2 regions of the Actinacidiphila sp. bgisy144 genome follow, and region 2 is predicted to be linked to the other one. Evidence: riboswitches for the same ligand, from Rfam matches in the RefSeq annotation. Region 2 holds a riboswitch; the other holds the start of a gene.

Region 1 (5,435 bases), on a different contig from region 2:
GCCCTGGTCTTCGCCTCCGGCTACGCCGCCAACCTCGCGGCCGTCACCGCGCTCACCGGCCCCGGCACGCTGCTGGTCTCCGACGCCGCCAACCACGCCTCGCTGATCGACGGGTGCCGGCTGTCCAAGGCCGGTACCGAAGTGGTCGCGCACGCCGACCCGCAGGCCGTCCGCAAGGCGCTCAGCGGCGCCCGCGCGCCCGGGCAGGACGGTGCGGCCGCGCCCGGCGGCCCCGCGCTCGTCGCCAGCGACGCGGTGTTCTCCGTCGACGGCGACGCGGCCCCGCTGGCCGAACTCGCCGCGGCCTGCCGGGCGTACGGCGCGGCGCTGCTGCTCGACGACGCCCACGGCCTGGGCGTCATGGGCGAGGGCGGCCGCGGCAGCGCGCACCGGGCCGGACTCGCCGGCGCGCCCGACGTGGTGTGCACCGCGACCCTGTCGAAGTCCTTCGGCGCCCAGGGCGGGGTGGTGCTCGGCCCGGCCGCGGTGATCGAGCACCTCGTCAACGCGGCGCGGACGTTCATCTTCGACACCGGTCTGGCGCCGGCCGCCGCGGGCGCCGCGCTGGCGGCGCTGCGGCTGCTGCGCCGCGAGCCCGAACGGGCCGGCCGGGCCCGGCAGGTGGCCCGGGACTTCCACCGGCTGCTCACCGCGCGCGGTCTGGAGGCCACCGCGCCCGACGCGTGCGTGGTCTCCGTGCGCGCGCCTTCGCCCGACAGCGCGTTGGCGTGGGCGGCGCGCTGCCGGGACGAGGGCCTGGCGGTCGGCTGCTTCCGCCCGCCGTCCGTGCCGGACGGGGTCTCCCGGCTGCGGCTGACCGCGCGCTGCGACCTGACCGGCCCGCAGGTACAGCACGCGGTCGAGGTCATCGCCCGGACCGCTCCGCGCTGAGCAGGCTCCCCGCCGCCAGGTCGCGGACGAAGTCGCGCCACGCCTGCGGGGCGAAGAGCAGCGCCGGGCCGGCGACGTCCTTGGAGTCGCGGACGGCGGTCACCCCCGAGGGCAGTCGGGCGGCCTCGACGCAGTTGTTCGCCGCGGTGCTGTGGCTGCTGCGGCGCCAACGGGCGCCGGCCAGCGTCTGGCTGGAGGAAATGAAACGGGGCAGCGTGGTCATGAGAACTCCTTATGGATGCGGTTGATCATCTCAGCCGAATCCTCCTTGTGCAGAGAACGGCCACTCAATCGGGCGAACGCTGCTCCGTACGCCGCGATGTCCTCTTTCCGATCGACGTAGAGACTACTCGTCAAATGGTCGACAACAACCACGTCCAGATCGGCAATGCGCGGATATGAGAAGATGACGAAAGAATTTGTCACACCCTGGTGTCCGCCCGCGGTGAACGGGAGGATCTGAAGCCGCACCTGCGGCAGCTCCATCGCCTCGTGCAGCCGCAGCAGTTGCCCGGCCATCACCTCCGGGCCGCCCACCTCGCGGCGCAGCACCGACTCGTCGAGCACCGCCCACAGCTCCAGCGGCCGGTCCTGGCGCAGGACGGCCTGTCTGGCTATCCGTACGTCGACGAGCGCGTCCACCTCGCGTTCGCTCAGGTGCGGCATCACGTCTCGGGTCAGCGCGCGGGCGTAAGCGGGGGTCTGGAGCAGGCCCGGCACCACGCTGTTCTCCATCGAGCGGGCCCGGCACGCGCCGGTCTCCAGGGTGATGAAGTCCCGGTACTCCGTGGGCAGGACGTCGCGGAAGTCGTGCCACCAGCCGCGCTGGTAGCCGCGGCCGGCCAGGGTCCCCAGCAGGTCGCGCAGGTCGCGGTCGTGCACCGCGTACACGTCCAGCAGCACCTGGACGTCCTCGGGGCGGACGCTGCTCCGGCCGGTCTCGATCCGGCTGACCTTGGACTGGTGCCAGCCGGCGAGCCGGGCGGCCTCCTCGCTGGTCAGACCGGTCAGATCGCGCAGTCGGCGCAGCTCCTCGCCGAGCCGGCGCCGGCGTACGGCCGGGACTCGTTCCATGTGTTTCGCGCCTCCTGGGCTGAAGTCGTGCGGTCGTCGGTGGCCATCGTGCACGCGTGCCGTGCGTCGCGAACAGCGCGATACGACAGTGTGCCGACCAAATGCGTTCTCACGTAGCAGAGTTCACCGTTTTGAGCGACAGATATATGCATTAGGTGCTCGCGGCCTCGTATTGGCGGCACGATGGATGACACTCTGGCGCGAATCAGCCGCATCCGGACCTGGCCGTACGAATCCCGTGCGGACCGGTGCCCGGACCCGGCGGGAAAGGGAACAGCGTCACCATGGCTGACCTTCAGGAAGCATCCGTCACCCTGCCGAGTGACCCCGCGTCGGTCGCTGCGGCCCGGGCCTACGTGTGCGCACGGCTCGCCGAGTGGGGGCTGCCGCCCGACGCGCCGACCCTGGACTCCGTACGGCTGGCCGTCTCCGAACTCGCCACCAACGCGGTGCTGCACACCTCGGGCCTTTCGCCCAACTTCACGGTGGACATCCGGCTGGAGTGCGGCGAGCACTTGCACGTCGGGGTCACCGACTCCCACCCGCGCTGGCCGCAGCGCCTGCCCGGCGCCGTCCAGCAGGACAACGGCCGCGGCATGGCCATCGTCCGCCACCTCATCGCCGAGTCCGGCGGCCGCCTGCGCATCACCCCCACCTGCGACGGCGGCAAAACCGTCTGGTTCACCCTCCCCTGGTCCGTCCGCGTCCCCTGACCCCGCCCCTCACCCAGCGGCCGGCCGCTCGCGGGGCAGCAGCAGCGCCTCGGCGCCGACCGGGGCGAACCCCGCGGCCAGATGGGCCCGCAGGCTCGCCGCGTTACCGGGCGCGATCTGCGCCCACACCGGCCCGCCGGCCGGCACCAGATGGCGCGCGGCCAGCGCCAGCGCCCGCCCCAACCCCCGCCCCCGCCCGCCCGGTTCGACCTCCACAGCCGACTCCCACCCCGAGGTCCCCGCGGTAGCCGCCCGCCGGGGCGCCGGCGGGCACGGCCGCGTCGGCGAAGACCACGGTGTGCGCGGTGAACGCGATGACTCCGGCGTCCCGGGGTGAGGGCTGCGGCCAGAACGCCACGATGCCGTCCGGCGGCGGGAAGCGGCCCTGCGCGGCATCCGCGAGCAGGCGGGCGAGTTCGGCGGGGCGGGGCATCCGCGCATTGTCCCAGCGGGGCGGCACGTCGGGTTGAGGGGGCGTCAACTTCGGGGGGTGGGGGCGCGCCTACGAACGGGTGAGGGTCGGACGGGGGCGGGGGTCGGGGCGGCAGGCTACGGGCATGATCATGAACCGAGTCCGGTCGCTCGCCGCGGCCGGCGCGTTGACCCTGACCGCGGTGCTCGCCACGCAGACCTCCTCGGGGGCGGCGACGGCCGCGCCGAGCGCGGCGCCCGAAGCACCCGCGGCCGCGGCGGAGCTGTGCCCGGTCGTCCACGACCCGCTCTACGCCGCGGCCGACCGCAGCGTGGACGTGCACCGCATCGTGCCCGACCCGCCGGCGTACCGCACCAGCTGCGGGGAGCTGTACCGCGCCGACGGGCGCGCGCCGGCCGTCGTCTTCCACGACGGCTTCCACCCGAAGGCCCCGCAGGACGGGCAGTACGACCTGGCCGCCTACGTCGAGGTCAACCAGCCCTCGCCGTTCGTCAGCACCAGCTACGACCACGACCTGTACAAGCAGTGGAAGTCGGCCTACAACTACTACGTCGACGCGCCCGGCGGGATCGACGTCAACGCCACGATCGGCGACACCCACAAGTGGGCCGGCCAGCACGAAGTGGCCTTCGCCGGCGGCATCGACCGCCGCTTCATCGTGGGTGCCTGCCCGGTGGACAAGGCGACCAAGAGCGAGATCCTCGCCGACTGCGTCCGCAACCCGTACTACGTGCCCTGGCGGCTGGTCCCCGCGCCCGAGCCGCAGGGCCCGGAGCTGGTCCCGGTGGGCTGAGCCGGGCGCTGCCCCCCGGCCCGTACTACCGCCCCGTCCGTACCGCCCCGCCGGGCTGGTACGGGCGGGGCGGGTCACGTGACGCGGCCGTACCAGACGGCCCGGGACCAGATGTGCTCCAGGCGGACGCTGGCGCCGGTCTTGGGTGCGTGCCAGATGTTCCCGGCGCCGGCGTAGATACCGACGTGGTAGACGGACGCCCCCGAGCTGCCGGTGTGGAAGAAGACGAGGTCGCCGGCGCGGCGGGAGTGCGCCGCGATGTGGGTGGTGCGGTTGTACTGCGCCGCGGCGGTGCGCGGCAGCTTCTTGCCGGCGCGCTTGAAGGAGTACTGCGTCAGCCCCGAGCAGTCGAAGCGGTAGGGCCCGGTGGCGCCCCACTGGTAGGGCGCGCCCTTCTTCGAGGCGGCGATGCTGAGCGCTTTCGCGGCCAGCGTGGCGGCGTCCGCGCGCTGGGCGGTGCCCGGCAGGAGCGCGGGGACGGAGACGGCGGCCGCGGTGAGCAGGGAGGCGGCGCCGAGCCGGGAGAGCCGGGAAGCGGCCGGCCGGAAGCAGCTGCGGTTGGGCGTACACATGCGCAACCCTTCGTCATCAGCCTGCGAAGGATGACCTGTCGGGTTCGGGCTGGCGAAGATGCCCGGCCGCATGCGGCGGCTTCACCCCAAGGCCGGCTGCGCGACCACCGGGAAGGGCGGGCGCGAAGCGGCCGTCGTGCTGGGTCCTCCGCTCCTGCCGTTGCACTCGTGTCGACCTGGCATCCGCGCGTCGGCAGGACTGGGCATCCGCACGGACCGCCCCGCCACGGCGGCGGGGGCTTGTCGTCACCACGGATCGTTACGCATACGACACGGCCGCGCCGGGACAGAAACGCAGAGTGTGACATTCGTCACTGTGCGTACATGCGGGTGAAGCGGGCCGCCCCGGCGCCGTCCGCGCCCCGGCGCCGTACCGGCTGAACTGGGCGGACCGTGCCGCGCGCCGGGGTGGTCCAGCCGACACGCGCAATCGCGCGGCCTTCTGCCAGGGCGGTTCCCGCTACGCCGACGGGTGGACGGGGCGAAGCCGCCGTGTCGGGCAACCCGGTGACAGGCCGTGAGGTGCGCACCGCCCGCTCAGGGGCGGACGGGACCGTCCGGGCCGCCCGGATCGGCGGCGGGGGCCGCGGCGACCGTGACCCGCGCGGCCCGCCGCTCCCCGTCCAGCACCCGCAGCGCCCGCCCGAGCGTGGCGTGGTGCAGTGCGGTCTCACCGCGCAGGTGCATCACCGTGAGCGCGTCGCGCAGCGCCACCGCCCGCCCGACGAGCGCCTGCGCGGCCCGCAGCGCGGTGTACGTGTCGGTGGTGCGCGAGGGGTTGATCCGGCCCAGCAGGTCGACCAGTTCGAGGTAGCAGTCGACGAGTTCGCCCTCGGAGCGGGTGAGGGCGGGCAGCGGCGGAGGTTCGGGCGACACGGCGGCCTACCGCGCCCCGGTGCCGCGCGCGCCGCCCGCGCCCGGGCCCGTACCGGTCTTGCGGCTGGTGGTGACCACGTCCA
Region 2 (5,435 bases):
GCGAGCGACCCGCTCTCCTCGCCCTCCCGCTCCTGCTCGAACTCCAGGGCGACGGCGGCGAGCTCCTGGAGGTTCTCCACCCGGGTCTCGTCCTGCGGGTCGGTGGACGCCTGCAACTCGGCGAGGTAGCCGGTGCGTTCCAGCACCGCTTCCAGGACGACGGCCGGGCCCGCCCCGGACTCCACGACGGTGCGCAGCTCGTCCATGAGCGTGTTGAACCGCTTGACCGCGTTGGCCGAGCGCGCGGCCATGCCGTACGCCTCGTCGACGCGCCGCAGCGCCTGCGGGAAGGAGATGCCCTCGCGTCGGCCGAGCGCGTCGATCATCGCCTCGGCGCGCTCGCCGATGCCGCGCTTGGGCACGTTGAGGATGCGGCGCAGCGGCACGGCGTCCTCGGGGTTGGCGAGCACCCGCAGGTAGGCCAGCACGTCGCGGACCTCGCGGCGCTCGTAGAAGCGGACGCCGCCGACGACCTTGTAGGGCAGGCCGACCCGGATGAAGACCTCCTCGAAGACCCGGGACTGGGCGTTGGTGCGGTAGAAGACGGCGACGTCGCCGGGGCGGGCGTCGCCGGCGTCGGTGAGCCGGTCGATCTCCTCGGCGACGTACTGCGCCTCGTCGTGCTCCTGGTCGGCGACGTAGCCGGTGATGACGGGGCCCTCGCCGGACTGCGTCCACAGGTTCTTCGCGCGGCGCCCGGCGTTGCGCTCGATGACGGCGTTGGCCGCGCTGAGGATGTTCTGGGTGGAGCGGTAGTTCTGCTCCAGCAGGATGGTGCGGGCCTGCGGGTAGTCCTCCTCGAACTGGAGGATGTTGCGGATCGTGGCGCCGCGGAAGGCGTAGATCGACTGGTCGGCGTCGCCGACGACGCACAGCTCGGCCATGGGCGTGGCGGGGGCGCCGTCCGCGGGCTCGGCGCCGGTGCCGACGAGTTCGCGGACCAGGGTGTACTGGGCGTGGTTGGTGTCCTGGTACTCGTCGACGAGGACATGCCGGAAGCGCCGCCGGTAGTGCTCGGCGACGTCGGGGAACGCCTGGAGCAGGTTGACGGTGGTCATGATGATGTCGTCGAAGTCCAGCGCGTTCGCGTCGCGCAGCCTGGCCTGGTACATCGCGTACGCCTCGGCGAGCTTGCGCTCGAAGGGATTCTCGGCGCGCGCGGCGAACGTCTCGTGGTCGACCAGTTCGTTCTTCAGGTTGGAGACCTGGGCGCTGAACGACTTGGGCGGGAACTGCTTGGGGTCGAGGTCCAGGTCCCGGCAGACCAGGGCCATCAGCCGGCGCGCGTCGGTGGCGTCGTAGATCGAGAACGACGAGGTGAAGCCGAGGGTCTTGGACTCGCGGCGCAGGATGCGCACGCAGGCGCTGTGGAAGGTCGAGACCCACATCGCGTTTGCGCGCGGCCCGACCAGCTCCTCGACCCGCTCCTTCATCTCGCCCGCGGCCTTGTTGGTGAAGGTGATGGCGAGGATGGAGCCGGGGTGCACGTCGCGGGCGGCGAGCAGGTGGGCGATGCGGTGGGTGAGCACGCGGGTCTTGCCGGAGCCGGCGCCGGCGACGATGAGCAGCGGCCCGCCGTGGTGCTCCACGGCCGCCCGCTGCTGTTCGTTGAGCCCCGCGACGAGCTGCGCGGGGTCGAGCACGGGGCGCGGCGCGCCGTTGCGGTAGTGCGCGTCGTGTGCCGGCGGGTCGTCGTACCGCCCCTGGAACAGGTCGTGCGGGACCTCCTCGCCGCCGGGGCCGTCGTCCGGTGGCGGGGGCTGCTCGCTGTCGGCGGGCCCGTGGGCCGCGTCCAGACCGTCCAGGAAGCTGTCGTCAAAGAGGCTGCTCATCGCCTCCCGAGTCTAGGGCCGACCGCCGACAGCTCAGGCCGGTCCGCGGAAGTCGCCGCGCGGACTCCCCCGGCTCAGCCTCAGCGCGGCCCCACCACACCGCAGGCGCACAGCGAATGCAGGCCGTACGCACAGGAAACTCCTCGCCCGGGTAGCCCGCTCGCCACGCTGGGTGACGCCGACCAGGCTTCGGCAAAAGATTACGAAAAGGTATCGACCCTTATCGGACATCGCCCTTCCCAGCCGTGCCGGGCTTTGGCTAGCGTGCCGCACCAGCCGGAACCGGCAGCGTCCGAGAGGAGTCCGTCCGCCATGGCGACGCACCGTAAGGCCCGTACCGCGCTCCTGAGCACCCCCGGCCCGCGCGCGGCCGTGGGGATCACCACCGCCGCGCTGGCCACCGTCACGCTGCTCAGCGAGAGCGCGAGCGCCACCCCCGCGCCCGCGAAGCCCGCGCAGCCGTCGATCAGCGAGGTCAAGAAGCAGGTCGACGCCCTCAACCAGCAGGCGGAGGCGGCGACCCAGAAGTACGACCAGGCGCAGGAGCAGACCACCTCGCAGAACGCGAAGGTCAACAAGCTGCTCGCGCAGGTCGCCCAGAAGACGCAGAAGCTCAACGACTCGCGGCGCGTGCTGGGCGAGTTCGCGGCGGCGCAGTACCGCAGCGGCGGCGACATGAGCACCAGCCGCTACCTGCTGTCGGACAACCCGCAGGACCTCGCCGCCGAGATCCACCTCACGGACGTGATGGGCAAGCGCGAGCGGGCCGCGGTCGTCTCCTACCAGACCCAGCAGGTCGCCGTCACCCAGCAGCGGGTCGAGGCGGCCAAGAGCCTGGCCACGCTGACGGCCAAGCAGAGCGAGCTGAAGTCCGCCAAGCAGGAGGTGCAGACGAAGCTCGGCGCGGCGCAGAAGCTGCTCAACAGCCTCACCGCGCAGGAGAAGAAGCGGCTGGCGGAGCTCCAGGCGAAGCAGGAGGCCGAGGCGAAGAAGAAGGCGGAGCAGATCGCCGCCCAGGAGAAGGCGAAGCAGGCGCAGGCCGCGAAGGCCGCCGCCACCGCGTCCGCCACCACGTCCACGTCCACGTCCTCCTCGACGGCCGCCGAGCAGGCCATCGCCTTCGCCCGCAAGCAGCTCGGCAAGCCGTACGTGTGGGGCGCCACCGGCCCGGACTCGTACGACTGCTCGGGGTTGACCCAGGCCGCCTACAAGGCCGCGGGCGTCACCCTGCCGCGCACCACCTACGACCAGGTGAACGTGGGCACCCGGGTCTCGGAGTCCGACCTCCAACCCGGCGACCTGGTCTTCTTCGACGACGACGAGCACGTCGGGCTCTACATCGGCGGCGGCGAGATGATCCACGCCCCGCACACCGGCACCGTGGTGAAGATCGCGCCCATCACCGAGATGACCTTCTATGCGGCCGTCCGCCCGTAATAGGGGCGCGTCGGCCGTCTCGTCCGGGTCGCCACCGCATGACCCGGATGTCCGATCAGCAAGTCCGCAAAACCCAAGGTCACAGAGCGATTTCGGTCACATTGCGATCCAAACTCCCCGAGATCCGCTGAAGTTGACTACGGTAACCCGCTAGGTGGTCCGCCTCCCGTCGGCGAAGGTCCGGCAGCGCATCACCTCCGCCTAATCCGGCCGGCGCCGGAACCGGGGACCCAGAGCACTTTGGGGTGAATCGGGGCAGACGCGACCCGCGTCCGCACCGTAGGGCGACCTTCCCCGCCCGAACCCGTCAGCTAACCCGGTCGGCGGTCCACGGAAGGAGTCGCCTCCTTGGCGTCGCACCGCAAGCCGCGTACCCCGCTCCTCGCGTCGACCGGCACCCGGGCCGCCGTCGGTCTCACCACCGCGGCCATCGCATCGGTCACCCTCCTGAGCGAGACGGCGAGCGCGGCCCCCGCGAAGCCCTCGCAGCCGTCGATCAGCCAGGTCAAGAAGCAGGTCGACACGCTCAACCAGCAGGCCGAGGTCGCCACGCAGAAGTACGACCAGGCCAAGGAGCAGACGGCGACCCAGCGCGCCAAGACCAACCAACTGCTGGCCCAGGTCGCCGACAAGACCGAGCAGATGAACGAGTCCCGGCGCGTGCTGGGGCAGTTCGCCGCCGAGCAGTACCGCACCGGCGGCTTCGGTGCCACCACGCAGCTGCTCTTCTCCGACGACCCGGAGAGCTTCCTGTCGCAGAACCACCTGCTGGACCGGCTGACCGCCACGCAGGAGCAGGCGCTCCAGAAGTTCAAGATCCAGCAGGAGCAGGCGTCGGTCCAGCGCGCCCAGGCCACCGCGAGCCTGAAGAAGCTGACGTCCTCGCAGACCACGCTCGCCACGCAGAAGAAGAGCGTGCAGACGAAGCTGGCCGCCGCGCAGAAGCTGCTCAACAGCCTCACCGCGGAGCAGAAGAAGAAGCTCGCCGCGCTCCAGCAGCCGAAGACGACGACTTCCTCCTCGTCGTCGTCCTCCTCCTCGTCGTCCTCCAGCACCACCCCCACGTACACCGGCACCGCGACCGGCCGCGCCGCCACCGCGATCCAGTTCGCGCTGGCGCAGCAGGGCAAGCCGTACGTCTACGGGGCCACCGGCCCCGGTTCGTACGACTGCTCGGGCCTGACCCAGGCCGCCTACAAGGCCGCCGGGATCAGCCTCGGGCGCACCACCTGGGACCAGGCCAAGCAGGGCACCGCGGTCTCCGAGGCCGATCTGCGCCCGGGCGACCTGGTGTTCTTCTACTCCGGCCTCAGCCACGTCGGGATCTACATCGGCAACGGCAACATCGTGCACGCCCCGCACACGGGCGCCACGGTCGAGGTCGCCCCGCTGAGCTGGATGCCGTTCGCCACGGCCCGCCGCATCGTCTGACGCGCCCGGAGCCCGTTCATCCCCGTCTTCGTCGCGGTGCTCAGGTCCAGAGCACCGCGATGAAGATGTTGACGACGGTCAGGCCGCCGACCGCGCCGAACAGGGCCGTCTCCACCTTCTCGTCGTCGCGCTTGACGTAGACCAGCGCGAGGATCACCAGCAGCACGGCCAGCTTGACGCCGATCTTGACGTTGCTGATGTGCCGGTCGTCGGCGTGCGCCAGACCGACCAGGGCGACGCCGGTCACCAGCATCGTGCACGCGCCGTAGAGCATGCCGGGCACGAAGCGCGGCTCGGCGCGGCCGGGGCCCAGCACCTTGAGTTGGGTGAGGAAGCCGCCCAGCAGCGCCGCGATGCCGATGATGTGCAGCCCGACGAAGACATTGATGAGGGTGTCCATGCGCCGGACCCTACGGCGCGCATAGCAGCCGGCGGCGGGCGGGGTGCCCGATGGCGGGGTTCGGTCGCCGGGCGCCGGGATGCGGGCAGCGCGCCTGCCGGAACCGTGCCGCATCCGGTCGGCCGCGACGAATTGCGGGCAGTCCCGGACAGCGGGGCGGGGCGGGGCCGGGTGAAGGCTTAGCGTCGTCGGCAGGTGGTCGGTTCCCATCGCCGTCGGTCCGCCCGCGGCGCGGCCACCTCCGCCGAGCCCGGCGGCGCCGCGTCCCCCCGTGCGCGGTGCTGCCGGGCCTCCTCGACGAAGGAGCGGCGGCGCCCGGCCCGGCGCGGCTCGGC

What was found. A riboswitch is a leader RNA that binds a small molecule or an ion and turns the genes downstream of it on or off. The one in region 2 is predicted to bind cyclic di-AMP.
Region 1: it holds a riboswitch for cyclic di-AMP, as region 2 does, so the genes downstream of both, AC3EVP_RS16475 (C40 family peptidase) here and AC3EVP_RS01545 (C40 family peptidase) in region 2, are expected to answer to the same signal.

The regions. Positions count from the first base shown of each region.
Region 1 covers NZ_JBYIRM010000012.1:152,526-157,960, reverse strand. Annotated here, with positions in the region: gene AC3EVP_RS16505 (8-amino-7-oxononanoate synthase) at 1-891, shown strand, start outside; gene AC3EVP_RS16500 (DUF397 domain-containing protein) at 866-1,114, opposite strand; gene AC3EVP_RS16495 (helix-turn-helix domain-containing protein) at 1,111-1,965, opposite strand; gene AC3EVP_RS16490 (ATP-binding protein) at 2,250-2,678, shown strand; partial or broken gene AC3EVP_RS16485 (hypothetical protein) at 2,688-3,111, opposite strand; gene AC3EVP_RS16480 (ADP-ribosyltransferase) at 3,236-3,904, shown strand; gene AC3EVP_RS16475 (C40 family peptidase) at 3,979-4,476, opposite strand; cyclic di-AMP (ydaO/yuaA leader) riboswitch at 4,480-4,668, opposite strand; gene AC3EVP_RS16470 (hypothetical protein) at 5,014-5,352, opposite strand; gene AC3EVP_RS16465 (ATP-dependent Clp protease proteolytic subunit) at 5,359-5,435, opposite strand, start outside.
Region 2 covers NZ_JBYIRM010000001.1:329,497-334,931, forward strand. Annotated here, with positions in the region: gene pcrA (DNA helicase PcrA) at 1-1,832, opposite strand, end outside; gene AC3EVP_RS01540 (C40 family peptidase) at 2,145-3,269, shown strand; cyclic di-AMP (ydaO/yuaA leader) riboswitch at 3,458-3,610, shown strand; gene AC3EVP_RS01545 (C40 family peptidase) at 3,618-4,700, shown strand; gene AC3EVP_RS01550 (hypothetical protein) at 4,741-5,100, opposite strand.